DNA from 2 places in the Dyadobacter sp. OTU695 genome. Region 1 is predicted to be linked to the other one. Evidence: riboswitches for the same ligand, from Rfam matches in the RefSeq annotation. Region 1 holds a riboswitch; the other holds the start of a gene.

Evidence for each region. A riboswitch is a leader RNA that binds a small molecule or an ion and turns the genes downstream of it on or off. The one in region 1 is predicted to bind S-adenosylmethionine.
Region 2: it holds a riboswitch for S-adenosylmethionine, as region 1 does, so the genes downstream of both, AAHB90_RS02100 (homoserine O-acetyltransferase family protein) here and AAHB90_RS05205 (cysteine desulfurase family protein) in region 1, are expected to answer to the same signal.

What each region holds. Positions count from the first base shown of each region.
Region 1 covers NZ_JASATN010000001.1:1,273,619-1,288,359, reverse strand. Annotated here, with positions in the region: gene AAHB90_RS05215 (SusD/RagB family nutrient-binding outer membrane lipoprotein) at 1-345, opposite strand, end outside; gene AAHB90_RS05210 (SusC/RagA family TonB-linked outer membrane protein) at 360-3,554, opposite strand; gene AAHB90_RS05205 (cysteine desulfurase family protein) at 3,655-4,833, opposite strand; SAM riboswitch class I at 4,951-5,044, opposite strand; gene AAHB90_RS05200 (hypothetical protein) at 5,319-5,681, shown strand; gene AAHB90_RS05195 (sulfatase) at 5,745-7,163, opposite strand; gene AAHB90_RS05190 (arylsulfatase) at 7,220-8,848, opposite strand; gene AAHB90_RS05185 (hypothetical protein) at 9,261-9,941, opposite strand; gene AAHB90_RS05180 (sulfatase family protein) at 10,001-11,392, opposite strand; gene AAHB90_RS05175 (arylsulfatase) at 11,409-13,733, opposite strand; gene AAHB90_RS05170 (hypothetical protein) at 13,804-14,736, opposite strand.
Region 2 covers NZ_JASATN010000001.1:461,086-475,826, forward strand. Annotated here, with positions in the region: gene AAHB90_RS02045 (1,4-dihydroxy-2-naphthoate polyprenyltransferase) at 1-843, opposite strand, end outside; gene AAHB90_RS02050 (glutathione peroxidase) at 915-1,472, opposite strand; gene argS (arginine--tRNA ligase) at 1,611-3,389, opposite strand; gene AAHB90_RS02060 (hypothetical protein) at 3,593-5,113, shown strand; gene pyrR (bifunctional pyr operon transcriptional regulator/uracil phosphoribosyltransferase PyrR) at 5,134-5,676, opposite strand; gene pth (aminoacyl-tRNA hydrolase) at 5,740-6,300, shown strand; gene AAHB90_RS02075 (OmpA family protein) at 6,891-8,288, opposite strand; gene AAHB90_RS02080 (DMT family transporter) at 8,362-9,246, shown strand; gene AAHB90_RS02085 (PhzF family phenazine biosynthesis protein) at 9,269-10,057, opposite strand; gene treF (alpha,alpha-trehalase TreF) at 10,186-11,736, opposite strand; gene AAHB90_RS02095 (M20/M25/M40 family metallo-hydrolase) at 11,776-12,717, opposite strand; SAM riboswitch class I at 12,865-12,972, shown strand; gene AAHB90_RS02100 (homoserine O-acetyltransferase family protein) at 13,104-14,156, shown strand; gene AAHB90_RS02105 (glycerophosphodiester phosphodiesterase) at 14,249-14,741, opposite strand, start outside.

The sequences.
Region 1 (14,741 bases):
CTCCTCCCCGATTTTGATAATGGTCGCAAAGTCGGTCAGCCCCTGCGAATAGAGATTCGTCCAGACGTTCTGCACGTTGGCGATACTTACGGTATACTTGTCGGGGTCGGTGTATTGAATTTTGGCCCAATGCTGGATAAACAGCGTACTGGTTTCCATCGAGGCATCCGAGCCGAGTATCAGGTCCGCATTCGATTTGATCGCATTTGCAAGCAAGTACTCGGGCTGCGCCTTGATCGCCTCGTTCGGGTTCGTGTTTGTTTCTTCCAGTTGATCCTGGCAAGCGGTAAAGAGCAGACCGGCTACAGCGATCACAAATCCTTTGGTAATATGATTGGTAAACATGAATATGGGTCAATTTAGAAGCCTAATGAAATGTTGAAACCGTAAGAAGCCGTCGTCGGCAATTGCAACGATTCGAGTCCCTGGCCGGTATTGCCGGTATTGAATGCTGTTTCAGGATCGATATTGTCCGCTTTCTTTTGCAGGAAAGCCAGGTTGCGCCCGTACAGCGAGAACACGAGGCTTTGCAGTTTGAATTTTGAAATAAACGCCTGCGGGACAGTGTAACCCAGCTTCACCTCACGCAATTTGATGAAAGATGCGTCGAACACACTCGCTTCGTTGATACCCGCGCTGTTGCTGTACACGCCTTTGTAGTAGCGTTCCGCCGGCACGATGACCGTGTTAGGCTTTCCGTCGGTGGTTACTCCCCGGGCAATGATACCGTCGTCGTACACGACCGCGCCAGTGGGAGCAGCAGCGGCATTCGCAACTTGCACGGCCACGCCGGCCTTATTGTTACCCGGATAATAGTAGGTTAACCCCCCATGATCGGCATCGCGGCCCTGCAAAGTCGATTTCAGCACGCCGGTGTAGCGGCCGGTTGCATTGGTAGCCGAGTAAATAGAACCGCCCTGTTTGGTATCGATAAGCACGCTAAGATTGAACCCTTTAAAAGAGAATGAGTTGCTGATACCGCCCATCCATTTCGGCGTGTAATGGCCCAGTACCTGTAAGCTCGGGTTCTTGGTGGGCAATCCATTTGCACCGATAATCTGCTCCCCCGCTTCGTTGCGGGCAAATGCCGATCCGAAAATAGCGCCGTAACCAAGCCCTTTGCTCGCGTAGACGGTCACGCCGTTGGTACCGAGTTTGTAATCGTTCAGGAAACCTTCATCGTCGAGCTCCACTACTTTGCTGCGGTTTCTCGAAAAGTTGATCCCGATATCCCATTTAAAGCCCGATGCGGTTTCGATCGGCTTCACATTCAGCATGGCTTCAATGCCGCGGTTATTAATATGGCCCGCATTCAAAAGCTTTTGCTTGTAACCCGTGGAAGGGCTCACATCAGCGCGCAGTATCTGATTGTAGCTATCGGTATTATAATAACTTACATCCAATCGCACCCGGTTACGGAACAGTGCCACATCCGCGCCAATCTCGGTCGATTGGGTGATTTCCGGTTTCAGGTTTTCACTTAACAACACGTCCGAAACCGTCAGGAGCGGTGCGCTGCCGAACGGCTGGTTGAACGGATAGGTATTCACCAGCTGGTAAGGATCGGTGTCTTTACCCACCTCGGCCCAGCCACCACGAAGTTTGGCGTAAGTCAGCACGTTGCTTTTGATATCGAATGCATCCGTCAGCACAAGACTGGCATTCACCGATGGGTAGAAGTACGAATTGTTGCCGGTGGGCAATGTCGACGACCAATCGTTACGCGCAGTAAGGTTCAAAAACGCATAGTTGCGAAAACCCAGCTGCGCGGAACTGAACGCGCTGTAAACCTTTTGCTTACGTAGCACATTGTACGAAACCAGCGGGTCACGGGAGTTATTGAGCGTGTACAAATTGGCTACTGCGAGGCGCGGCGCCTGCTGGTAGTTCTGTTCGTTGAAGTTGCTGCGGAGGTTACCGCCCACAAGCCAGTCGAGCTCGAAATCGGGGCTTACATTCTTGTGGAAATTGAAGTTAAAATCGGTATTGTTCTCGTTTACGACGTAGCTGTCTTCCGTGTAGGAGCCGTACGGTGTTCCGTTGGTACCGTAAGCGACCTTGAACTTGCGCTTGTCATTATAATAGTCGTTACCGGTGCGGACATTGGCCGTGAGCCAGTCGGTGATTTTATAAGACAAATTCACGTTGCCGAAAAAGCGGTCACGGCGCTGCTGGGCGGTGTTTTCGTATTGCAACAGATAGGGGTTGCTGTAATAGCTGTGGTTCCAGTTATAATCGAACCCGCCTTTATTGTAATCCTTCAATAATTCGGTATCGACCTGACGTCCAAACCATAGGAATTGAAGCATTACGCTGCTTCCGCGGCCGGACGTGCCGGGCAGGTTATCCGAGCTGCTTCTGGCAAAATTCGCACTCGTCGATAGCGTCAGCTTGTCGTTCAAACGGTATGTTGAATTCACGCCGAATGAATTTTTGGAAATATCCGTATTCGGGATCACCCCTGTTTGCTTGCTGTTATTGAATGAAAAACGGTAATCGAGCTTATCGTTCGAACCGGCAACCGACACGCCTGTCGTGCGCGTATGGCCGGTCACGAAGAAGTTTTTCACATTATCGGGATGCGGCACAAACGGAACCGCCTCGCCATTTGAGAAGAACTGCGGGATCAGTCTGCCGTCCATTCTCGGTCCCCAGCTTTCGTCGGTAGCGTCATTGATCCCCCCGCCTTTTCCATTGACATAAGAGAATGCCCCGCCTGTTCCCTGACCAAACACATTCTGATATTCAGGCAATACCAGCAGTTTTTCAGAGGAATAACCAAAGTTCAGATTCACGCCCAGGCCGCGCTGTGCGCCTTTACCGCTTTTGGTTTTAATGAGAATCACGCCATTGGAAGCGCGTGAGCCGTACAATGCAGCCGCATTAGGGCCTTTCAGCACGCTGATCGACTCGATGTCGTTCGGATTAATGTCCGCAATCGCATTCGCAAAATCACGCGAGCCGTTGGCTCCGGCGCCCAGCTGCGAGTTATCGACCGGGATACCGTCCACGACGAAGAGTGGCTGGTTATTGCCTGCAATGGACGTTTCCCCCCGGATCACGATGCGCGACGAACCCATTCCGCCCTGGCTGTTGGTAATGTTCACGCCGGCGATCTTACCCGACAATGCATTCACCAGGTTACCCTCCCGCGCCTCGGCTACGTCTTTGGTCTGCAATTCCTGCACCGCATAGCCGAGCGATTTCTTCTCTTTGGCAATGCCGAGCGCAGTCACCACTACCTCCTGCAAAATAGTTTCGTCGCTTTCCAGCTGCACATCGAGTTTGCCATCGCGCGGGACAGCTAATTCAGTGGATTTTAAACCGATAAACGAAAATTTCAATATCGAACCGGCGTCGGCCTCGATTGTGTAATTGCCATCGCCGCTGGTGGATGTACCCTTGGAAGTACCTTTGATAAGGACTGTGACGCCGGGCAGCGTTTCGCCTTTTGTGGAGGTCACCTTACCGGTAACCTGGATCGTCTGTGCCTGGGCCGGTTGTAGCCAGGCGACACTGAACAGGAGGAAAATCAACACTAAATTTCTTCTCATGATGTGAATTGAAAATTTACTCTACTTATTTTATAGATTTAATATACAAATGTAATATAACTATCCGGAATGCAATACCCTGACGCCGCTTTCCGCCAGTTTATGCCCAACTTGCTATCTTTTTCCAGGCCTTGCCGGTAGCAACGGCCGGATCGGATTCGTAAATCCCCACAATGGCATCCACGACGTGGTCCAGCTCTTCGAAAGTGTTGAATTTGCTGAACGAGAACCGCACATTCTCCTTGTCGGGCTCGGTCGCCAGCGCCTGAATTACATGCGATGCGGCCCCGCCCGAGCAGGCACTGCCGCCGGAACCTGCGATTCCCACCTGATCCAGCTTCGTAACAATGCTACCCGTGCTCAAACAGGGAAACGAGACACTGAGCACGTTAGCGACGCTGTTTTCAGAGGATTTACTCTCGCCATTATAACAAATCCCCCCGATCCCGCTGATCGCCAGCTTCGATACCAGATATTGTTTCAGCTTGCTGATCTTATTCTGGTTTGTTTCCAGGTTGCGGTAAGACACTTCCAGCGCCTTCGCCAGTCCCACAATTCCGACGACATTCTCGGTCCCTCCACGCTGGCCACGCTCCTGCCCCCCACCGTAGATCAGCGGTTTCAGCTGGTGCTTTTTATTGATATAGACAAATCCGACACCTTTCGGACCATGAAACTTGTGGGCCGAGCCTACCAGGAAATCGATATCCGCTTCCTCTAAATCGAATCGTACCTTGCCCATCGTCTGGGTTGTGTCGGTAAAAAATACGGCATTGTACCGCCTCGCCAGCACACCGATCGCCTGAATATCCGTCACATTGCCGATCTCGTTGTTCCCATGCATGAGCGCGATGAGCGTGCGCGGGTTAGCCCGCAGGAGATTTTCGAGGTGGTACAGGTCTACATTGCCCCGCTCATCGAGTTTCACGAAACTGGTTTCGGTATCACCGTCTCTTTCGTGGCGCCTCAGCGTTTGCAAAACCGCTTTGTGCTCGATACGGCTTGTAATGACGTGGTTAAGGTCATAAGCCTGAATCGCGCCCGACAATGCGAGGTTAATACCCTCGGTCGCACCGGCTGTAAAGTAAATCTCGTCCGGTGAAGCGCCCAGCAGCTGCGCGACCGTGTGGCGCGCCCGATCTACGGTCTCTTTCACTCGCCGGCCCGCGCCGTGAGCCGACGAAGGATTGGCATAATGTGTGGTAAGAAATGGCAGGATCGCCTCAATCACTTCCGGGTCTAGCGCGGTCGTGGCCGCATTATCCAGATAAATTTCCATTTGCCTCTTGTTTGTTGTTGATCAAAGTTTGTCGGCAGCAACGCACAGCAATCCCACAGCTTACAACAGCCTGTACTACTACGCATTACCAGATTCTTCACTGTGGTTGGATTCTCAGATTTATCAACAGAATTAGGTTGGGGCACCTTGACGAGTCACAGGTTGCCAGAAGATCACAGAGCCTAACCTCTCCCTTCGTTCTCGATAAATCTATAAATTCGATAGACAAAGATCAATAAAAGGTTTTAAGAATGCAAGAGGTGACAAAAAAAGAGTTGGAAAAATTTAGTGAGATGGGTAGAGCCATTCGGACATTTTGGCGTGCCGGTTGATTATCCTATTTTCTGAATCCTTTCTATTCTTACTAAGAGAATGTAGTTTGCGAACATTCAGTTTTCGACGATAATCCGTAAATTTATTGAGGTTTGGTCATGCCGTCAACATTTGGTCAGGCAATTTATCAGTTCTGTTAAAAAAGTAATGCAATGGATAAGTCAGCATTGGTAAAACGGTTGAAAGATGTCTTTCATGAGAAACGAAAAGAAGGCCTGGTGGTAGATGCCATTGGCCTGGCATCCGCATATCATGGTTTGAAAAAGGATAAATATACCCTTGGACTAAGCGCACCATCACTCGTCAAAATGGATAGATACGAGAAGATGGATTTGATTATCGACATTCTTTTTGAATGCCTTTCACAGGAAGAACGAGCCTTCATCGATCGTGTAAGGGTATTCAACAACATTGAAGACCTGGACGATCACAAGATCAATGATTTCGAAGAATATGAATACGAGGGGTACAATGGAGTTCAGCGAAGACTGCCCGAACTTTATGAAGTAGATTAACAGGAGCGGCGGCAACCCATATACAAGGGCGAGGGCGATCGTGAGCATTCGCATATCTCAGCATCACTTTCCAGCCTGCTGCTCCGCTTCCGGATAGCCTTTTCTCAACAATACAGCCAGCTCATTTACCGTGATCACGAAACTATTATCCTTCGCCAGGTTCGTAAACTCGCCAGGATCTTTTTGATGATCATAAAGCTCCACGCCTGCCTTGCCACCGTCCCATTCGGTATAGCGGAAACGCTCCGTACGCACGCTGCGGCCAAAGATCTGACCTCTGCGAACCTGTGTATAAGCGGGCTTATTCCAAACCGCACCCGGGTTTTTGAGTAACGGGATAAGGCTTTTACCCTGCAAATTCTGCTTCGGATCGAGCCCGCAAAGCTCAGCAAGTGTCGGATAAATATCCACGAGTTCGACCGTCCGACCAGATGCCTTTCCTTTTGTACCGCCTGGAACGGAGATGATCAACGGTACACGCGCAGAGTTTTCAAAAAGGCTTTGTTTCATCCATTGCCCGTGCTGGCCGACGTTATAGCCATGATCGCTCCATAGCACAATAATGGTCTTTTCGGCCAGTTTCAGTTTATCGACCGCGTCGATCAGCCTGCCCACCTGCGCATCCATAAATGTAATAGTAGCATAATAGGCCCGCAATGCCTCGCGGCGCTTCGCCTCATCAAGGCCCCAGTGCGGTGGCTTGGTAAACAATGCAGCTTCGGGAACGTCGTCGAGGTCGTTCGGGACCTCTTTGGGAAGCGGCACCTTGTCTACCGGGTACATATCAAAGTATTTCTGAGGCGCCACATAAGGTGAATGCGGCCTAAAAAAGCCTACGGCAAGAAAAAACGGCTCATTCTTCTTCTCCGTCATAATTTTAATGGCTTCGCTGGCGATCATCCCGTCGGTCTGTTCTTCGTCCGTGCCTTCCGTAGCCCGCCAGGCCAGTGCGCTTCCGAGCCCACGGTCGGGTGTGAGGTTTTTGATCAACGGCTCTTCGGTTTTGTCACGGCCCTTGGGATTCACGCGGTAGTTCCACGAATCCGGGTCGTCCAGCCCGTCGGTACCGATCTGGCCGGGCACGCCGTAATGGTATATTTTGCCTACCCGCGCGCTGTAATAGTCGTTATTTTTAAAAAGCTGCGGCAACGTAACGATGTCCGGCAGGTTTTTGCGGAAATGCGTCTGCAACTCATAGATCTTCGTCACATCGGGTCGCTGGCCCGTGAGGAGCGAAGAACGGCTGGGGCTGCAAAGCGGAAATTGGGTATAGGCCTTATCGAACCGCACACCCCGCCTGGCCAGCCGGTCGATGTTTGGAGATTTTACGAAGGCGTTACCATAAGTCCCCAGGTCATTGTTGAGGTCGTCGACCGCAATAAACAGTACATTGTATTTCTTCTTCTGGGCAAAAGCAGTTGTAACAATTGCCGGAATAATAAGTAACAATAGCCCGAAAGCAATCCGATGGTTTTTTATCATTTTCATTTGTTTGAATTAACCGTTAAAAACGAGGCTCCGACGGAGTCCTGAAATCGCTACTTCCCGCCTCCGGAATTGGCTTCCTGTTTGGCTTTATCGTAATCATAAAACCATTTGAAAGTTTTCTCATAGTCCTCGGCCCCTACGCGTTTATACCATTCCTCGTATTTGGCAACAAGTTTTTGGGCGATTTCCGGTTGCTTTTCGAACTGATCGTGCAGTTCCGTGCGATCTTTCTCGATGTCGTATAATTGCCATTTCTCCGTTTTTTCGGCTACCAATTTCCATTTTCCGTCGCGGATGGCACGGTTCCCTTCGTGTTCCCAAAAAATCGGGTTCTTGCGGTTGACCGGCTTACCTGTGAACGCGGGTTTCAAACTGGCTCCTTCCAGCGGCTGAATCGTGTTACCCGCATACGTCGCCGGATATTTCGCATTACCCAGCTCAACTAAAGTAGCCATAATATCGATAATATGTGCAGGCTGGCGTTCGAACCGGCCATTACGCGATGCGGGAATGCCCGCAGGCCAGGAGATAATGCCCGGCGAAGAAATACCGCCTTCATGGGTGTGGTGCTTGTAGGCCCAGAATGGCGTACAGGCTGCCTCCGCCCAACCCTGGCCCAGGAAAACGGTCGATTTCGCAGTACCTGGCTGGTCACCTTCGTAACGGCCTTCGAGTCCCGGCTCGGCATTACCGCCATTGTCGGATACGAAAAGAATAACGGTATTATCAAAAACGCCGCGCTTTTTCAAGCCTGCCACCAGATCGCCGATGCTTTTGTCGAGCCGGTAAATCACCGCAGCGTAAATCGCCATCATATCGTCGTAACGTTTCTTCTCTGCATCACTCAGGCTGTCCCATTTTTTGACATTCGGGTTAATGGGCGGCAGTTTCCACGATGGGTCAACGAGACCCATTTTGATCTGCTTCTCATAACGCTCCTGCCGCAGCTTTTCCCAGCCTTTCAGGTACTTTCCACGGAATTTGGCAATATCCTCCTCGGGTGCCTGCAAAGGAAAATGCGGCGCATTATGTGCGAGGTAAAGCATAAACGGCTTTTTCTCAGCCACGGCCTCGTCGATGAACCGCAGGCCGTAATCCGTCCAAAGGTCGGTCGAGTACCAGTCCTTTGGTAATTTGTCCGAGTCGTTCGGGATTTCCTGGCCGTTCAGGAACAGCTTTGCATTATTGCCACTACCATAATAAAAACCTCCCGCAGGCGCGTGCAGGGAGCGGTCGAAGCCGCGGTTGGATGGGTACACGCCATGCTGGTGCCCAACGTGCCATTTGCCCGTCATGGCCGTAAAATAGCCTGCGCTTTTCATCACCTCTGCAATGGTTACGCTATTGTGGTTCAGTTGACCGCGGTAAGCCGGGTGGTCGGCTCCCTTGTCGTCCATCATGTGCCCGATACCCGCCTGGTGGCTGTATACTCCCGTAAGCAACGCAGCGCGCGTGGGGCAGCAACGTGCCGTATTGTAAAAATTGGTGAGGCGCACACCGTTTTGTGCAAGCTGGTCGAGGTTAGGCGTCGGGATTTCGCTGCCGTAGCAACCCAGGTCGGCATAACCGAGATCGTCGGCGAGGATCACGATCACATTGGGTTTCTTTTGAGCGAAGGCGGCCTGCGCCACAAGGAGTATTGCAAGAAAGAGCAATTGGGCGATGGGTTGCTTTTGCATTTGAATGATAGTTATTCCGAAGTTGATATGATTTTGATTGTCTGTAAAACAGTAATGCCACCCGGACACACCGGTCTGCTCGGCGTTGACGATAGCGCCATTCAAACTACAACACACGTTATGCCATCGACAACGACAGATCATCGTGGCAACGGCACCACGCTTAAAACGAAACGTTAATAAATATACGTAACCGAACACGTACGTGAAATCCTGACCCTGTATTTAAAGCATTACAGGCATTTGTAAATGTACCTTTTGGAAATGGTGGTTATTTCCGGTCGACAGGAAGTCCGATCAAATCATTACTCTATAAATTCCGTAGGCAAAGTAAACTTACATATCCCAATAATACAAGTATGGACTTCTATTATTGGGATATTTTAAGCCGATGGTTTACCGTATGGCACAATTAGTCGAGCTTGGTCACCTTTAGGTCCGTAAAGTGCCCCAGCGATCCCGGCCCGATCCACAAACCCACACTTCCGCGAAGGTCTTTCCCCTGTTTGAGGTCGTTCACGATCAACGTCGGTTGTGAAGCGCCATTGACGTAAAACTTTGCAGTTTCATCCTTTACCTCAATTTTCACCTTCGTCCATTCTGCCGGTACCATATCGGCATAGGCTTCATATTTTTCAGGGGTTTCTTTACGCAGTTTTTCCCAGGGAAACCCGGGCATGGACACATATTGCGTCGAGTGGTTTCGGCGCACCTGATCGTTGGCACGCCCGTTGGTCGGACGGATGTAGAAGAGCTCCATTTGGGAAGTATCCGAAGCCACCCTGAACGCGATCCCGACAAATCCGCGTGCGCCTTCACCGGAGTTCGCCCTGGGCTGGCCAGAAATGGTGGCTTCGATGGTACCGTTGTGGAAATCAATGTCTTTCAATACGGCCACGGTCTTTTCATTGGTCGGCATGCCTGGCATTTCCAGCGCAATGGCCTGTTTTCCCTTGTAATCGACAGCAGCAACGGTAACCTGATAGGGCGTAAGCGAAGCCGGTTTAAGCGCGATATCCTGCGCTTTGGCAGAATTAAACAGAAAGGACAAGGCGAATGAAAGCCCGAGGGCGGTGGTGGCAATTTTTTTCATGGCTCTTTTTAAAGTAAAAAATGGAATGGTTATCAAATGCGTAACCATTCCAAAACTACTTATTTACCAGTACTTTTTCCAGCAGCCCGCTCGGCTCTTTTTTTAATGTGGCTGTCGTCGGAAGGCATCCGCTGCACGAGTGGCGGCGGGGTATTGCCAATCTTCTTTTTATAGGCATCCAATGAGGCCAACAGTTCCTTCGCTTTCGCCGGGTTCGATTTCAAAAGGTTATTCTGCTCACCAATGTCGGTTTTCAGGTTAAACAACAATGTATCCGCAGCAGGGACAATCACCGCATTGCCGACCTTCACATCCTTTTGCGGCAGCCGGATCTTCCAGTCACCCTTGCGGTAGGCTTCTATGACGCCGTTGGAATAATAGGCAAACTCATCCCCTTTCCGTTTCGCGGTGCCGAAAAGCACCGGGCTGATATCCTCGCCGTCCAGCGGCTTTTTGGTTTGCGTTTTCTGGCTCCCGGTAAGGCTGATAATGGTAGGATAAAGGTCCAGATGCGTCGCCAGATCGTCATAAACTGTTCCCGGTTTGATCTTGCCCGGCCAGTAAGCGACAGTCGGCACACGCTGCCCGCCTTCGAAAGTGGTTCCCTTACCCTGCCGCAACGGCCCCGCCGAGCCACCTTCGACATCGAAGATCAGCCACGGACCATTGTCGCTCGTGAAAACGACCAGCGTATTCTCTTCCAGACCATTCTTTTTCAATGCTTTCACCACCTCTCCCACGCTCCAGTCGAGCTCCTCGATCACATCGCCGTACAAACCTCTTTTGGATTTACCTTCAAATTTCGGCGAAGCGTAGATCGGCACGTGCGGCATGTTGTGCGTAATGTACAGGAAAAACGGCCTGTCCTTGTTCTGGTCGATGAAGCGTACGGCTTCTTTGGTGTAGGTCTGCGTAATGTAGTTCTGGTTTACCTTAAGGCTATCCACATCGTTACCCCGCAGGTACACGACGCCCATCATATCGTTGCTATACGGAATGCCGTAATATTCATCAAAACCATTCTGCAATGGCAAAAACTGCTTGTGATGGCCCAGATGCCATTTTCCAAAAATAGCGGTGCGGTAGCCATTGCCTTTTAAAGCCTCGGCGATGGTAACCTCTTCGGAAGGGATACCGGTAAAGCTTTCCGGAAAAAACACATGATCGATCCCCAGCCTGCGCGGATACCTGCCGGTAATGAGCGCCGCGCGCGTGGGGCTGCACACGGGCGAGGCCGAATAGAATGATGTCAGTTTGATGCCATTCGCAGCCAGCCCGTCGATATTGGGTGTTCGAACGTCCGTCGCGCCGAATGTACCGATATCGCCGTAGCCGAGGTCATCGGCAAGGATGACGACGATATTCGGCTTACGGGGCGTCTGGGCCTGCGCTGTGCAGGCGAGGGTCCAGGTGACCAGCAGCATTGCCGTCCCTTTCAGAAGTTTTCTCATTGAATGCTGTTTAGTATTAATTCTCCTTTTGCAAAAGACCTACTTTTTCCTGATCCTGCTCACGCTGCTCGATCACCAGCTGCTTGACGGCACCGGTAAAAGCAAAGGTACCGGGATAATCCCTGGTCACAGGCGAATTCAGGTCTTTCCCGACGCTGAACCCTTCGGAAGAGGCAGAGGCGAGATATTTAGTAGCATTCATATCCGCCTGTTCGGCCATTTTCTCGCCATTAACCGACAAGATAACCTTTTTATCAGCCGAAAACCGCACCTGAATCGTGCTCCTTCCTTCCTTTAGCGCTTTTGAAGACGTCAACAAAACCTGTTTAACGCCGTCATGGAGCAGGTAATGCAATTTGTTTTGTTTGATATAAAGACTGCTTCCTCCCAGTAACCCGCCATTCGCAAAAATTACACCTTCCGCATTTTTGCCCGTTTCGATTTCGGCGGTAATATCCACCGGCCCTTTTCCGATGTAAACCCTCGTTTTGATCGTTGTCCCTTCATAAATCACGGTTTTCGGGCGGATGGGTGGTGGCGTAAGCCCGGCGCGGAAGTTTTTGAGCGGGTACACATTGTATTTCTCCGCTTCTTCATCGAACAGTTTTTTCAATGCTTCCAGTTTTTCGGGATGTTTGGCAGCGAGGTCGTTGATCTCGTTCCAGTCTTCATTGATATTGTAGAGCTCCCATTTGTCGCGTTTGAAATCCGCGATGAAATTGACATCTGTCGTCTGTTCGCCGAATGTGTTCCGGGGATGGTAAACACTTGCCTTCCAACCGTCCTTGTAAATAGCCCTGCCGCCGTGCAGCTCATAATACTGCTGCGTATGCCGCGCCCCAGCCTGCGCATCGTTGAGCGAATAGGCCAGTGAGGTACCGTGAAACGGCCATTGCTTGTAGCCATTGATCTCGGCAGGCACCGTCACGCCGGTTAGCTCGATGGTCGTCGGCAGGATGTCGGTCACGTGTGTATACTGCGCACGAAGGCCGCCTTTGTCGGTAATGCCTTTCGGGTAATGCACGATGAGCGTGGTGTGCGATGCGCCTTCTGCATTCACATCGCTTTTCCAGTACCGGAATGGCGTGTTCGTAGCCTGCGACCAGCCCAGCGGATAATTGGGGTAGCTGTATTCGGTACCCAGTTTGTCGTATTGCGACAAAAGGTACTTGATATCGTCGCCGGACGACTTTTCTGCCGTTCCCGCCGTGCCGGTGTAGGTCCCCTCCTTGCTTCCGCCGTTATCGCCCACCACAAGAAAGATCAGCGTGTTGTCCAACTGACCGATCTGTTGCAGGTAATCCACTACCCTTCCCACTTCATAGTCGGTGTAGGAAAGGAACCCGGCATATACTTCCATGAAACGGGCGTAAATCTTCTTTTCGTCAGCCGAAAGCGAGTTCCAGGGCTTGATACCGGTCTGCCTCGGAGGCAATTGCGTACCTTTCGGTGCCAATCCGCCGGCAAGTTGTCGCTGGAATACTTTTTCACGGTACTCGTCCCAACCGCCGTCAAACCTGCCTTTGTACTGATCACTCCACTCGCGCGCCACGTGATGGGGCGCGTGTGCGGCACCGGTCGCGAAGTAAAGAAAAAAGGGCTTTTCAGGATCGGCCGACTTCTGGTTGGCAATGTAGGAAATAGCCTTATCGGCCAGTAGCTGGTTTAAATGTTTGGTATTAGGCTCGATATCGATCGGTGAAGTTTCCTCTACCAACTGCGGGTGCCACTGATCGGTTGCGCCACCCAGGAAGCCGTAAAAATGCTCGAAGCCACGACCGGTCGGATAGCGATTGAACGGTCCGGCGATGGTGAGGTCGCGTGGCTGATTGCCGTGCCATTTACCTAATGCAAATGTGTTATAGCCGTTTTCCTTGAAAATCTCGGCCACCGTCCCCGCTTCGAACGGGATATTGCCATTGTAGCCAGGCGCTCCGATGCCCAGTTCGGCGTGATGCCCCATGGCAACCGCATGCGGATTTCTGCCCGTGAGCAGAGATGCACGCGTCGGACTGCAAATGCCAGTGGTGTGGAAGTTGGTATAGCGCAGGCCGCCTTTCGCCAGCTTTTCGAAATTCGGGGTATCAATAAGTCCGCCGAATGCGGATGTCGCACCGAAACCCACGTCGTCGAGCAGGATCCATACCACATTAGGTGCGCCTTTGGGCGCTTTGGGTTGTTCCTGCCACCATTGCTCCGTTTCTTCGATCGTCTTCCCGATCTTTCCCCCGAAAGGCCGAACGGGGTCGTGCTGTGCTGATGCGTGACTAAAAACGGCAGTGCTGAGCATAAAAAGGCCCAGCCGCTGCCAGGTCAGGGCGGATAGTAGTCGTTTTTTCATAAAGGTTTTGTAGAAATGGGAGGCAAATCCGCGGGCGCAACACGACATCGCGCCCGCGGGCGTGCAAACCTTACTTTACAGCCTGAAATCTTTCCAGTTTCTCTTTCTCGTCGGCCAGGCGTTTGGCATCGGCTTTCAGATAACCGAATTGATGAAGGTCTTTGTCGGCATTCGCCGCTACCCAAAGCAGGAACTTCTTGGCTTCGGGATTCGAGTTATTTTTCGCAATTGAAAAATGAATGTTTTCCACCGGTACATTTTTCACTTTTTCCGCTTCCAGCGTTGCGATTACCTGATCCAGGTTTTCCAGTGCTTTTTCCTCTTTCGAAACACGGCCGTTGCCATCCAGGTCGACCGGGATGATCGTCAGCCCTTCCAGCGGCTTACGGCTTTGCAGGTCATACGCGAGGCCCGGCGTGGTGTAGGTAATGCCCGTCTCGTCTTTCAAAAGCGCCTTGATCAGATGCTCATCGGCACCGGCAATGGCTTTCCCTTTGATATTTTGCTGCTCATATCCGAAATATTTGGCGAACGTGAGCGGCGCCCCGGCCTTTTGCAGGCGGGTGTAGATCGTGTACTGCGTCGTCAGCGACTTGTCTTTTTCGGCATAAATATCGTGGAAGAAGATCTGTTTGTAGGTCTTCTCATTCAACCCTTTATCTGCATATTCCTTCGCAAATGCCGATTTTGCATTCGCCACCGGCAGCAACGCATAGCGACCGATCGAAATATACTCGCGGGTGTCCTTCACTTCCTTTTCCTGATCATAGGCTTCGATCAGCAAGTCGTATTTCGCTGGATCGGTGATCGTACGCGTTTCGATCACAATTTGCGCCTTAGGATTGGCTGCGGTATACTCTTTGATCCATTTGTCGACCAGCGGATAAGCGAAACGCACACCGGTAATGATCACTTTATTTTCGTTGGACTCCTGCGCGAATGCGTAAGGAAAAGCAGCGAGCGCCAGACCTGCCGCCAGAAAGATTGTCTTAAAGTTTTTCATGATGT
Region 2 (14,741 bases), 810 kb from region 1:
CGCCATTTGTTTCAGGTAGGGATCCAGTTCGCTGGCTTTGGTAAGGCGGGAAATCGCAAGACCGTTTTTTACAAACAGCGGGAAACTCAGAAAGAATATGAGGCTGGTGTAGCTCGAAAAATGCTGGGCCGTGTAAACGGTTACACAAAGCATTCCGATCAGCAGAATACACCAGTGGTAAACGATCGCTTTTTCGCGGCCGATACGTACCGGAATTGAATTTTTGCCCGTAGCGCGGTCGGAATCGATGTCGCGTATGTTGTTGATATTCAATACGCCCACTGCGAATAGGCCACAGCTTGTTGCGGGAAGGAGCAAGCCCCAGTTCCAGACGTGGGTATGCAAAAAGTTACTCCCGAGTACGCCCACCCAACCGAAAAAGATCAGTACGGAGAGGTCGCCTAGACCTACATACCCATAAGGCCGTTTGCCGGCAGTATAGGTAATGGCGGCTATAATACACGCAATACCGATTCCGAGAAATACCCAGAAGGTATTGGCAGGTGCGCCTTTTAGTGCAATCGTCAGCAATGTGATGCCGGAGATTAATGCGAGTACCGAAAAAATAATGATCGCGCGAAGCATTTTCGCAGCAGTAATGTGCCCTGAATGCACGGCTCTGCGCGGCCCCTCGCGCAGCTCGGTGTCCTTACCATTCACCGCATCGCCATAATCGTTGGCAAAATTGGAAAGCACTTGCAGAAGAATGGTCGTCAATACGCTCAAACCTGCTACCGGCCAGCTGAATTGCCCCGAGGCAGCAGCCAGGAAACAACCCATTAAAATACATGAAAGTGCAAGAGGTAATGTGCGGGGACGTGCGGCTTCAATCCAGGGATTCATCGGACGTAATGATGTGTTGGTAGAAAAAGCCGGAGGCCGCATTCAGCATGCGGCCTCCGGCTGTGGTATGCTTAAATTCCTACTGCCTGTGTAAACTCAGCATCGGTAGGTAGTACTTTCGAGGCGAAGAAGTTGGTCAGTTCGCCTTTTTCGTTGATGACATATTTGCAAAAGTTCCAGGTAGGTACTTTGTCGTTCCAGCCATTCAGGTCTTTGTTGCTCAGCCATTTGTAGATGGGAGCCTGGTCATCGCCGAGTACCGATACTTTTTCAAACATCGGGAATGTCACCCCGTAAGTCGCAGAGCAGAAAGTAGCGATCTCATCGCTGGTACCCGGCTCCTGGCCGCCGAAGTTGTTGGCAGGGAAGCCCAGCACCACCACTTTGTCGCCGTGCTCTTTGTAGAATTTCTCCCAGTCGGCATACTGCTTCGTATACCCGCATTTGGAAGCCACATTCAGGATCACCACTTTTTTGCCTTTGTATTTGCTGAGACCAACGGTTTTGCCACCTACGAGCGATTTTACCTTGAAATCATAAAGCGTTTGTTTTGCAACAGGAGCATTCTCCGGACGGCTCGCTATTTCGGATTTGTCGACGAAAAGGCCGGTAATCAATGAAGTAATCATAATGAAAAGTGTCTTAATAAGGCTCATCGTAGTTTTGGTTATGGTTAGTACATATATGAATAAAACGGAAGGCACACGTTTGAGTTGTTGTTACCATATCCAAAACGCACCGATCAGCAGATTTTGGTAACTATTTTCCTACATTCTCTCGGGAACATCTATGCCCAATAACCCCAAAGCCTTGCGAATCGTTTCCGCAACAGCGCCTGATAATGCAACGCGCAATTTTACCGCTTCCGGATTCGGATCGGAGAAGATCGAAACCTCCGCGTAGAACTGATTATAAACCTTCGCAAGGTCGAATGCATATTGGGAAATGAGGGAGGGGGCAAACTCATTGGCGGCTGCCAGGACCTTCACAGGATATTGCGACAATGCGAATACCAGCTCGCGCTCTGCCTGGTGCATAATATAGCTATCGCCCGGAATTTCCGCAGGTATACCCGCCTGCTCGCCCTTGCGCATGATCGAGCGGATACGTGCGTAGGTGTACTGGATGAATGGGCCTGTATGTCCCTGGAAATCAATTGATTCTTCGGGATTGAACAGCATTCGTTTCTTCGGATCTACTTTCAAAAGGAAGTACTTTAATGCGCCCAATGCCAGCTGGTTGTAAAGCTGTTTGGCTTCTTCGCTGTTGAAATCGTCAATTTTGCCCAACTCCTGTGTGCGTGCGGCGGCAGTTTGCACCATCTGGCCCACGAGGTCGTCGGCATCGACAACGGTACCTTCGCGCGACTTCATTTTACCGGACGGCAAATCCACCATTCCGTAGCTGATGTGGTAGCAGCCGTCGGCATAAGTGCGGCCGAGGCGTTTCAGGATCGCGAAAAGGACTTTGAAATGGTAGTCCTGCTCATTACCCACTACCCACAGATAACGGTCGTTGCCGAAATCGCTGTTTTTCAGTTCGGTTGTACCGAGGTCCTGCGTGATGTAAACGGATGTGCCGTCGCCGCGGAGTACGAGCTTTTCGTCGAGGCCCTCTTCAGTGAGGTCGATCCAGACGGAGTTGTCCGCTTTCTTGAAGAATACGCCTTTCCGGAGTCCTTCTTCGATAATATCTTTACCCAGCAGGTAAGTATTTGATTCATAATAGGTTTTGTCGAAACTCACGCCGATTTTGTTGTAAGTTTGCGCAAAGCCTTCGTAAACCCAATTGTTCATTTTCTGCCAGAGCGCTACCGTTTCGGGGTCGTTATTTTCCCAAAGCAGCAGCAATCTCTGCGCTTCCAGTATCCACGGCGCCTTTTTAGCCGCTTCTTCCTCGCTCAATCCTTCGTCGACAAGCGCCTTGATCTGCTTTTTGTATTCTACATCAAACAAAACATAATACTTGCCTGCCAGGTGATCGCCTTTGATGCCGCTGGATTCGGGGGTTTCGCCATTGCCCAACTCACGGTAGGCCAGCATCGACTTACAAATGTGGATGCCGCGGTCGTTGACGAGGCATGTTTTCTCCACATCATAACCACTCGCTTTCAGGATTTTTGATAGCGAGTCGCCCAGGAAATTGTTACGTAAGTGGCCGAGGTGAAGGGGTTTGTTCGTGTTAGGGGAAGAAAATTCCACCATTACCGACTTCCCGTTCGAGGGGAATGTACCAAATTTTTCGTCGGTAAAAATCTTGTTGAACAGGTCGAGCCAGGTGCTGTCTTTGAGACTGATATTCAGGAAGCCCTGCACGACATTGAAGCCCGCAACGACCGATGATGAGGCAATGAGCTCGTCTCCGATGATCTGGCCGATTTCGGCTGGTGCCTTTCGAGCCGCTTTCGTCAAGGGAAAAGTGACAAATGTGTAAAATCCCTCAAATTCTTTCTTGGTAGGTTGCAGAAGGATTTCCTGGGTGTCCAGCTGGAAATGTTTTTGGACCGCTTTTTGAATATCTTCCTTGAGTATTGCTTCAATTGTCATGAAAAATAGGGTATTCCGGAAACGCTTTCTCGTTTTAAAAGATACATTCCCGCAAGTTTTTATTTAAGTGAAATTATTTCTAATATTAATAGCAATGTAAAGCCTGGCAGGATGCAAAATTAGGCTAATTATTGATCTGTGTCACACCCCAGAAGGAAGAAGTTATGCATAACCGTTCCATAAATTATTTCGGGTTGAAATTAATGCTCTTACTGCTCTTTGCGCCGATATGGGGTGCCTGGGCGCAGTTGCAGCAATCCGACCGCCTCGAAATCCCCACCAGCTCATCTTCTTCCGAGCAATTCGAGGTTTTCAGTCTGGGCGATCGGGGCATTTTATCGGTGATCAGGGGCAATGAGTTTTCTAACCGTAACGAGCAATGGGAGTTTGTAAAATATGATACGACGCTGAAAGCACTTTGGCGGACTTCCTACAAGCTCGACTTCCGCTACATTCCGGTAATGGCTTACAAGGGCGATGAAAGCGGTTACTGGTTGTTTGCCGAACCGGATACCGACAAGTTTCTGTTTCTGCAGCTGAATTTCAACGACGGCTCGATCGATACCTATAAAGGCAACCTGCTTTCAGGGGTCGATGTGCAGCATTTCAAGGTGATCGGCAGCAAAGCGCTGGTTTCCGGTTATTACCGCTCTCGGCCGATCGTGATCGTACACTCGTTTTTCGACCACACCACCCGCGTATTGCCAGGGCTATTTGAAAAGAATACCGAACTGAACAATGTCGATATTAATGAGATCGACGGATACATCAATGTGATTACTTATGCTTACCGTAAAAAAAATTGCGTTTTTGAAATAAAAACTTACAATTACGACGGTAAGCTCCTGAAAAAGACGACACTGAGCGACCCGCGTTACAGTTTCATCTCGGGGCAGATCGTCCCGCTCAATGCCGACGATTCTTACCTGATCGGCAACTATTCGGTGGGTTGCACGCAATACTCGCAGGGACTTTATGTTACCCACATTTCGGACGACACGCCCGAGGAGCCGCAGTTTATCGAGTTTTCCGAGTTGCAGAATTTCTTCAATTATATGAAACCCAAGCGACGTGCACGGGTGCTCGAAAAAATTGGGAAGCGGAAAAGCCTGGGTAAGGAAAACCGGTTCCGATACCGGTTACTGGTGCATCAGCTGATCCAGACGGAGAAAGAGATTGTGCTGGTCGCAGAGGTGTATTATCCCAATCAGCGATCCACCAGTCCGATCATTTCAGGCGGGATCTCCCGCCCGTATGTAGCGCGCGCACTCGAAGGCTACCGTTACACACATGCCATTGTATGCGGGTTCGACCGCAGCGGCAAACTTATGTGGGATAACACCATTACCATTAAAGATCTTACGAGCTTCGACTTGCAGGAAATGGTGCAGGTAACTCCTGTCGATGACTATTTTGTTCTGGCTTATCCTCAGGAAGGCGAGATCCACACCGAGGTGATCAGCCGCAATAAAGTCGTGGTTGAAACGGAGAAGTTTAAAATCAACCCGAAATCCGAGAAGGAAAAGGTGCTGAACAATGAAGATGGCTACTTGTCGCCCTGGTACGGCCAATATTTCCTTGCCTACGGCATGCAGCGGATCGGCACCTCGTCGATCGCGCAGGGGCGAGAGGTGTTCTATGTCAATAAGCTGACTTACAAAACGGACGAAATCGGGAAGATAGAGGCCAAAGAAGCAGCTTCCAGGCCCGGGCAGCAACCATAAACCTGGCTAGTCGCGGACGGCTAGTCGACGAGCCAGATATGGTCGGCGTCGAAACCCTGCTCTTTCCATTCCACCTGAACACGTTGTGTTTCCACCGTGCTGACCTGCATTCCCACGTAATCCGGGTCAATGGGCAGCTCGCGGTTATAGCGTCGGTCGATGAGTACAAGCAATTCCACTACTTTCGGGCGGCCGAATGCCGTCATAGCGTCGAGCGCGGCCCGCACCATGCGTCCGCTGGCCAGCACGTCGTCAATCAGGATCACCTTTTTGCCTTCGATCAGGAAAGGTACATTGGTTTTGTTCGGCACGAGCGGGGACTCGCGGCGACGGAAATCGTCACGATAGAACGTAGCATCCAGGTGCCCCAGCAGAATGTTCTGTCCGGTTTTTTCGCGGAGCTCCTTCACAATGCGTTCGGCAAAGTGGATCCCCCTGGGCTGCAAACCCATGACGACCGTGTTCGAAAAATCCTGGTGATTCTCAATCAGTTGCTGGCATAGCCGGCTGATCATTATTTCCAGAAGGGGGCTGCTAAGTACTAATCGTTTTTGGGGTATCATGAAATTTCCCTGAATTTTAGCCTAAATTAAAGTGCTCTTAGACGAAATTAAAACTTTTATTCAATGAAATATCTGATTGCCGGGCTGGGAAATATCGGTCCGGAGTATGCTTTTACCAGACACAACGCCGGTTTTATGGTGCTCGATCGCCTTGCTGCCCAGCACGGCTTCACGTTTTCTTTTGAAAAACTAGCCTTTGTGGCCGAGTGGAAGTATAAGGGCAGGCACATTTATTTTATAAAGCCTACCACCTATATGAACCTGAGCGGAAAGTCGATCCGGTATTACATGGACCAGTACAAAGTGGCGACCGAAAACACGTTAACCATTGTGGATGAGCTGCAATTGCCGTTCGGTACGTTGCGGATCAAGCCCAAAGGTAGTCATGGCGGGCACAATGGCCTGAAGAATATTGAGGAATTACTGGGCACCACGGAGTACCCCAAACTACGTTTCGGAATCGGAAATAATTTTCCGCGTGGCAGGCAAGTAGATTACGTACTTAAACCATTTTCCAATGAGGAAATGGCGGAGCTGCCCATCATTTTGGATAAAGCCGGCGATATGGTTACATCGTTTTGTACTTTGGGAATACAATCGACAATGAACAATTATAACCAATGATTGTACTTTTTAAAGAAAATATAAATATTTCAAGAATTGTATTTATTTGGTTTTTGGCTTAAATTTTGAAATTAAATAAAAGTCAATCGCTGATCGTTAGTATAAAATAAGTTTTAAAGTGTTGAAATTGCCATAAAATTCCAAATAAAATTTTGATAAGCGATTTTATGTCAATTTGTAATTTCAAAATTAATGTGGACATTTGTAGTGCAATAGGGCGCCAGTGAAATTGAATAAATCCATGACGCTGAATTGAAATACTGTTATCTTTGTATTATAATGGAATTTCAGGGTTGCAAGGCGGCAAATTAAGTGTGCCGGAAGCGTTTAAAAAAGACGAAACAGCAAGATTTCGTCAGATCTGGAGAATAATTGACAGCGTATATTGGTTAAGTTCTCCGAATTTTGTAAAGAAGAAAAATTGGAGTATTATTGGTACTATTCTTACTTTACAAATACAATGAAACGATCAGGCGTTCTGATGCGTTAAATGCATAGGAAAGACAGCTTTAAAGCTAGAAAATATATAAGATAAGAAAAGGTTAAGGGTTTAGGAATAGTCAGTATAAAGCCATCTCCATGAGATGGCTTTATCTTTTTATCTGCTCAGCCCATACTTCCACGCGCCTGTTCGATCTTTTCGTCGTCTCTGTCTGATTGACTATTTTCGGTTGTGCCGATCCATAGCCCGATCCCTCAATGCGATCCGCGATAATGCCTTTGCCGATCAGGTATGCCTTTACCGTCTCTACCCGTTTGTTGGAAAGTTCCAGGTTTTTCTCAAAGCTTCCGGTATTGTCGGTATGGCCTTTCAATACCAGCCGCAAATCCTGCCGTTTCTGAAAATAGGTCACGATCGAGTCCAGATCGGCGAGGGCGCTGTCTTCCAGCACCTCGGTACCCTGATTGAAATACAGCGTTGAAAGCGGCGTTGAATGCGTTTCAGGGACCATGTTCATCAATGCTTTGATTTCTTCGAAGCGATTATTGGTGCGGACCACCACGTTCTTCATCTGAAATCCATCTGCCTGAGCTGTAATGCGGTAAGTTTCGTGCGGCGGTAGTTCCACATTATAAACGCCGTCCACGGTTTTGGTATGGGCAACGAGGGAATCATTGGCCGTTTTGCGCACATGCACCTCCGCGTCATTTACCGGTTGCAGGTTGCGTCCGTCGTAAACCCTCCCTGTAACCAACGCGAGATTTTTATTCCGGGCCGGTTCGGGTTTGTGTTCTATCGGTTTCGGTTCTTCCCTGGGCTCCTCCTTTTTGGCGACGGGTTCTTTAAACGTCTTAGCGATCGTCTGATAGCTCCGGCGCACAAAAACTGGCGTCATCACGCGGTCGTAAATGCGTATCAAAGCGACGGTGCCCGAGCTCGATTCGTTGCCTGCAATGAGGTCGTCCTGGAACAAATTCAGCACCTGGTCGGCGTCGAGAACGCCTTCGGTGCCAGGGTCTTTAAACTCCACTTTGGAAAGCCCGTTGATGTACATTTTAATGGTTTTCGTCTCATGGTCGCGCGAATACACATAATGCACATACTGTTTTGCCCGTACGGGGGCTTTTTCACTCACGGCGAAATCATAGAAATTGAGCTTGCCATTGTAAATGTAGGTGCCGTAGTCGCTTTTGCGGTTCTTGAAATCGATCACACGCTTCCAGCTATCGAGCTCATCGAGTTTGAAATAGATCTCGACAGTAAATGACTTGTTCAGAAAACCCTTCGTTTCGGCGTTGTTGAATTGCAGTCCGCTGTTTTTCTCAAAAACATAGATCGAGCGGGAGAGGTAATCGGAACCGGGAATTTGTTCCTTGATGATCTGCCCGGATTGCCCGAGGGGTTTCAGTGCCGGCCCGCCGCTTTCAATAGGCAGGAAGCCGTTATTGAAATCATAAGTCCACTGGTTCTGGGCATGAACTCGCAGCGCCGCGGCACAAAGCAGGACAATCAGCACGGCCCGCAGCGCATTTATTTTATTAATCATACCCAAAAATATAAAAAGTGGGGGCGGAAGCAGTAGTACAACTTGTAATTTTGGGCTGTTATTATTTTTGCTTGTGAAAAACATCGGTATCGGTCTTCTCTTTTCCATTCTATGGTCGTCGGCATCCGTAGCAACGAAGTTCGGCGTGCAATCGACGGCCCCCTTGATACTGGCAAACGTTCGGTTCTTTATAGCTGGTATTTTGTTGCTGTCTTTTTCGTACGTATTCGTCAAAGATAAAGCCTATCGGCTACCAACGAAAAAGGAATGGCAGCAACTGGCGCTGTTCGGTTTCCTGAATACAACGCTCTACCTGGGCCTGTACGTGTACGCGATGAAGTATACCGCAGCCGGCATCGGGAGTCTGGCGGTGTCCACCAACCCGTTGATCATCGTACTGCTGTCGTCCTGGTGGTTGAAAAGAAAGCCCAAAGCGGAAGAATGGACTGGGATAATCCTCGGAATGGGGGGCGTGGCCGTCGCAACTTATCCGCTGCTCGCCGATAGTTACACAACAATCGGAGGTATTACACTGTTGATTGTCAGTATGGTAACCGTTTCCGCGGCCAGTGTCTATTATGCGACAGTCAAATGGGAGCTGCCGAATCTGCTTATCAATGGTTGGCAGGTTTGTCTGGGCGGTGTTTTCCTGCTGCCGGCAACATGGCTGTTTGCGGATTACAGCACGACCAAACTAGACCTTGTTTTCTGGGGTTCGGTGCTGTGGCTAAGCCTTGCCGTTTCGATTGTAGGATTGATCTGTTGGTTTTACCTGCTCCGGATTGATACCGTAAAGGCGTCATTGTGGCTCTTTCTCTGTCCGCTGTTCGGATTTTTCTTTGCCTGGTGGCTCATGGGTGAGCCCGTGACGATTTATACCGTTTTCGGGACGGTACTGGTGGTGGCAGGCCTCTATGCCGGGCAGCGTGCAAAATTAGCTGGCAAAAAGGGCACCTGACCGGGACCCGCCTCTACAATGCCTAGTCTACCAGGATTTCACCTTTGAGGTACAACTTCGCCTGCCCGCCGATGTAAACGCGGTCGCCATCCAGTTCGCATTTCAGGAATCCGCCACGCCGTGAGAGCTGGCGCGCATTCAATTGCGTCTTGGAGAGTTTCCCGGCCCAGTAGGGAATGAGTGTCGTGTGCGCGGAGCCCGTCACCGGATCTTCATCGATGCCGGATTGCGGCGCGAAAAAGCGGGAGACAAAATCCACATCGTTGCCCGCCGCTGTGACGATCACGCCACGGGCAGGTATGGTAGAGAGAATGATAATGTCAAGATCGAGATTTTGCACTTCCTCTTCCGATTCCAGTACAACCAGGTAGTCGGTCTTACCCTTGTAAACTTCCAGAAGCGTCGTGTTTTTCAGGCTTTCAACGAGTCCCGGAGGTGGTACGGCGATGTGGTATTGGTCGACGGGAAAGTTCAGCGTAAGCCAATCTTCCTTGCAGTCGACATTGAGTACACCGCTTCTGGATTCGAAGCTGATCGACTGCCCTTCATAATTCTGAATATTGAAGATCACATAAGCCGCTGCGAGCGTTGCGTGGCCGCAGAGATCCACTTCCACCATCGGTGTAAACCAGCGGATATGGAAACCATTTTCTGTCGGGACGTAGAAAGCGGTTTCAGCGAGGTTGTTTTCGGCGGCGATGGCGAGCATCGTTTCCTCGGGCAGCCATTGTTCCAAAGGAACTACCGCCGCAGGGTTTCCACCAAACAACTTGTCGGTAAAAGCATCGATTTGGTATATAGGAAGTTTCATGAAGTCAAATGGGCTTGGTAACGGCAAGGTATTAAAAATATCTGCTATGGGGTGCTTTTCTTATCAATTTTTAATATAATATATTGGAAACAGATAAAAAATCAAAACATATTGGATTCTTAGTTTTACTATCGTTTTCTGTTTTTCATGCGAAGATACACGCCGTTCGTCCATCCGAAGCCTTCCTGGATTTCGTATTCGCCTCCTCCGGCGATCAGGTTCGTATCGGACACGTTGTACTTTTCGAGCATCTTTCCCGAATGCCTGAACTCTTTCTCGATCAAGCCCAGCCATTCGTCGCTCAGCTCATTCGCGGTCCTGTGGAAATTGTAATTTCTTAACCCTTTGTAAACGATCCATTGCAGCGGGGCCCAGCCATTGGGTGCGTCCCATTGCTGACCGGTGCGTACCATAGTGGTTAGCAGCCCGCCTGATTTCAGAAAGTTCAGGCGGATGTACGCCCGCATATAATGCGAGTGGGGTTTGGGGGCGAGCCTGAAAAAGAGGGGAAATGCGCCCGCAATGGTGATGGCTTTCGTAAAATCCCTTTTCCTGAAATCATAATCCATATAATAATGTTTCGATTCGTCCCAGAAATAGGTTTGAATGGCGATATTCCGTTGCCTGGCCTTTTCCTCGTAAAGCAAATGCAACCGCCGGTTATCAGATAACAAATAGGCTTCCGCAATGGCTTTTTCCAGATGGTACAGCAGGCAATTCAGATCTACCGGCAAGATGTCGGTGGTGTGGATGGAGGTAAAATCGGTTTCGTCGGCAAACCAGCGGCTGCTGAAATCCCAGCCCGATTCGGCGGCGGCGCGGATGTGGCGGAAAAGTTCATCGGGTGCGGTGCCGTGTTTTTCGCTGGCCTCATGAGCCAACTCCATGTCTTCGCTGTACGATTCGGGGCGTGGCGTGGCCTTGTCGTCCCAGTAGCGATTCAACAGCGCGCCGCCGGGCAAATACACCAGGCGGCGGTGCGCTGTAAAAGGTTCGCAAGGCTCCTGGCAGCCATCCATCCAGTAATCATATTCCCTTTGCATTTGAGGCAGGTATTTTTTCAAAACCTTTTTGCCTTCCATTTCGCTGAACAGTCTCACCATCAATGAAAAAAACGGCGGCTGTGACCGGCTGAGATAGTAAGTCCTGTTGGCAGTAGGTATGAAACCCAGCGTATCGACCAGATAGGCGAAATTATTGAGCATGTTTTCTATCAGCTCCGCGCGCCCCGACTCTTTGAGTCCCAGCATCGTAAAATAGCTATCCCAGTAATAAATCTCCCGGAAACGCCCGCCGGGTACCACATAGGGATGGGGCAGAGGTATGAGCGATCCTCCCCGTTCCTGGTTCTCGGGCTGGCGCGTGAGCACCGACCATAGCCTGCCTATGTGCTCGGAAACAGCCTCATTTTTGTCGGAAATGAATTCTGAAGCAATATGCCCTGGCATTCTGAAATACTCCCGGATAAAAGTTTCTATGTTGAAGTCGGGGGCGTCTTTCTCCTGGTGGTACCGTTCGATGATCAGCACCGGATCTTCCAGTGGGATGGCGTCGGCGAATGTTTTGGAATCGGAGAAAATGCGGCTGCACTGCACATCACGGAATAGTGTTCCGTACAACTCTTCGGGAGAGATGTGAGGTTGGCCGTAAGTGAATGAAGGAGCAACAAAACCGTACAAAACGAACTGATTTAAAGGGTTTACTAACTGGAATGTGACTTATTTGACTTCCGTAAATTTAAGTTTTGGTAATAACATGGCATTTTCAATGAGCCTGATCTGAATGCCCAGAATACCTGCTTCCGCATTCGCATCAATTTTCTCCGTATCGTCGGTCGGCTTGTGATAGTCATCATGTCCGCCCGTATGGAAAAACAGCACAGGTATTTGCTTGGCGTAAAATGAACCATGGTCCGAACCGCCACTTCCTGCATTGTCTGTAAAAAACTTCGTATCGCTTTTCACGTCCTTGAAAATGATCGGCCATTCGGGGCTGGTGCCGTACCCGCCGATGCCCACGCCCCGGTTGGGGTCGTAGCGACCGATCATGTCCATGTTCGACATGAAGTTGATATCGGCCAACGGCAAAGTAGGATTGTTGACGAAATAGCGTGAGCCGACCAATCCCAATTCTTCCGCTCCGAATGCGATAAAAAGGAAGTTGTAAGGCTCCTTTTTATCATTTCCCGAAAAATACCGCGCCAGTTCGAGCAAACCGGCCACGCCTGAGGCATTGTCGTCGGCGCCGTTGTGTATCTGCCCCTCGGGCTTTTCGGCTTTGGAACTTCCCTGCCGGCCTATACCAAGGTGGTCAAAATGAGCGCCTATGACGATGGTATACTGCGCGCCGTTGTCGAGAAAGCCGATCACATTCCGCGTCTCGCGAATGCTGTCGGGGACAACTATCCGTCTGATCTTCGCGGTGAAAGGCTGATAGTAACCCTCGGTTCCTTTGGGTAGAAGATGGTACTTTTTGAATTGTTTCGCCACATACTTCGCCGCCTTTTCATTCTCTTTGCTTCCTGTGCCCCGACCTTTCATTTTGTCGGAAGCCAGGTAGGAAATGTGTTTGCGGATGTTTTCCGGGGAGGGTGAAACGGATTGCCCAAATGCCTGTATGGTGGCTAAAACGAGCAATAAACTGTGAAAAAAGATTCTCATTCGATATAAAATGGTTGACGGGCAAAGATAAGCTACCGCAGTGCGAGCGGACTCGGGCAACCGACAGAATTTTTGCATTTATTTGTATTTTCAGGCATCCGCACTTAATATTGCACCATCAATCAATTGCTTCCCTGTACGGCGGTTGATTTATAAAGAAGAGGCGAGAGAATGGGCTCTATGAACCTCTGGCAACCTGCTACCGCTACGGAGAAAGGTGCTAATTCCCACCTAAGTTATTAGGAGATATAAAATCAATTCGTGTGCTCTTACAGTTAGAAATTTCCGTAAGCCGATTGGCTTTAGTCTCGCAGCTGCAACCGAAAATCTGTATTTCGGCTGTCGATTTTAACATGTGTTGAATTTAACCACGTGCTGTGGCTCTTATGCAAGCGGAACAGAAGACATTTAAATACCCATATCCCTACGCACTCGAAATGGGTGGCGAATTGCCAGGGTTTGAGCTGGCATACACTACCTACGGAGAAAGGAACGCCAGTGACACCAATATCGTCTGGATCTGCCATGCACTCACCGGCAGCTCCAATGCAGCCGACTGGTGGGACGGCCTGGTAGGGGATGACAAATATTTCAACCCTGCGCAGCATTTCATCATTTGCGTGAACGTGCTTGGCTCCGCCTACGGGTCCACGGGGCCGCTATCGGTCAATCCGAGGACAAACCGGCCTTATTACCGCAACTTTCCGACGCTTACCGTTCGGGATGTCGTCGGGACGTTGGATCTTTTGCGGCAGGAACTGGCGATCAACAAGATCAAAATCTGCATTGGCGGGTCGCTGGGCGGGCAACAGGCGCTGGAATGGGCAGTGGAAAAGCCCGATTTGTTTGAAGAATTGATCCTGATTGCCTCCAATGCATTGCATTCACCCTGGGGGATTGCATTCAACGAGTCGCAGCGGATGGCGATAGAGGCGGATCCTACGTTTACCGAAGAGAGTCCTGATGCCGGCGCAATGGGTATGCGCGCGGCGCGGTCGATCGCTTTGCTGTCTTACCGTAACTACGATACCTACAACTTTACACAAGCGCGTGACAACCCTGATCAGATCGATGAATTCCGTGCATCGTCGTATCAGCAGTACCAGGGCGATAAGTTTGTGAAACGTTTCAACGCGTTCTCTTACTGGGCACTTTCCAAAATCATGGACTCGCATAATGTGGGCCGTAACCGCGGAGGTATTGTGCATGCGCTGGGACTTGTGAAGGCCAAAACGCTCGTGCTCGGTATCAAATCCGACCTGCTTTTCCCGCTATCCGAGCAGCAGTTCCTGGCCCGCCACATTCCGGATGCCGCATTCCAGGAGATCGATTCGCTATATGGTCACGACGGCTTCCTGATTGAGTACAAGCAGCTTACGCAGGTGATCAGAGCGTGGCAGGAAACGAACGGCCAGTTACAGATGGCGCGTATCCGGTGATGGACCAGAGTCTTAAAGCATTATTTGGTATAAAAAGTAAAACTCCCGACCGGCAACCGATCGGGAGTTCTTGCTTTGATGTATTTCAAAAATTACTTCGAAAGGCTCAGCAACAGCTCAGGCTCGTTGGTGGTAATGTAATCCACATCCTTTTCGAGGAAATATTTCAAATCTGATTCATCATTGACTGTCCACACGTTGGTAGTCAGTTTTTTCTGGCGCATGGCAGGAATGTAATCCTCATGTTTCTTCAAAACGCTCAAATGATAATCGATGCCGTCGAGACCGGCTGCCTGGATTTCGTCAGGCGTTTTATCGCCATTCAGGTATTCCACGTGTGCTTTCGGGGCTAGTTCTTTCACTTTCAAGCAAACATCCCAGCTAAATGCGATGTAGTCGGTGATTTTCTCCACCTTCATTTTCTTCACCAATTCCACACATTTGGTAGCCAATGCCAGCGAGCGCTCCTTGCCGATTTTAGAAGTTTTGATTTCCAAAATCAAACGGGTCTTTTTCTGCTTTGCACCCGCTTTCAGATAAGCTTCCAAAGTCGGCAGCGACTCGCCGTTGGCCAGTTTGATCTTT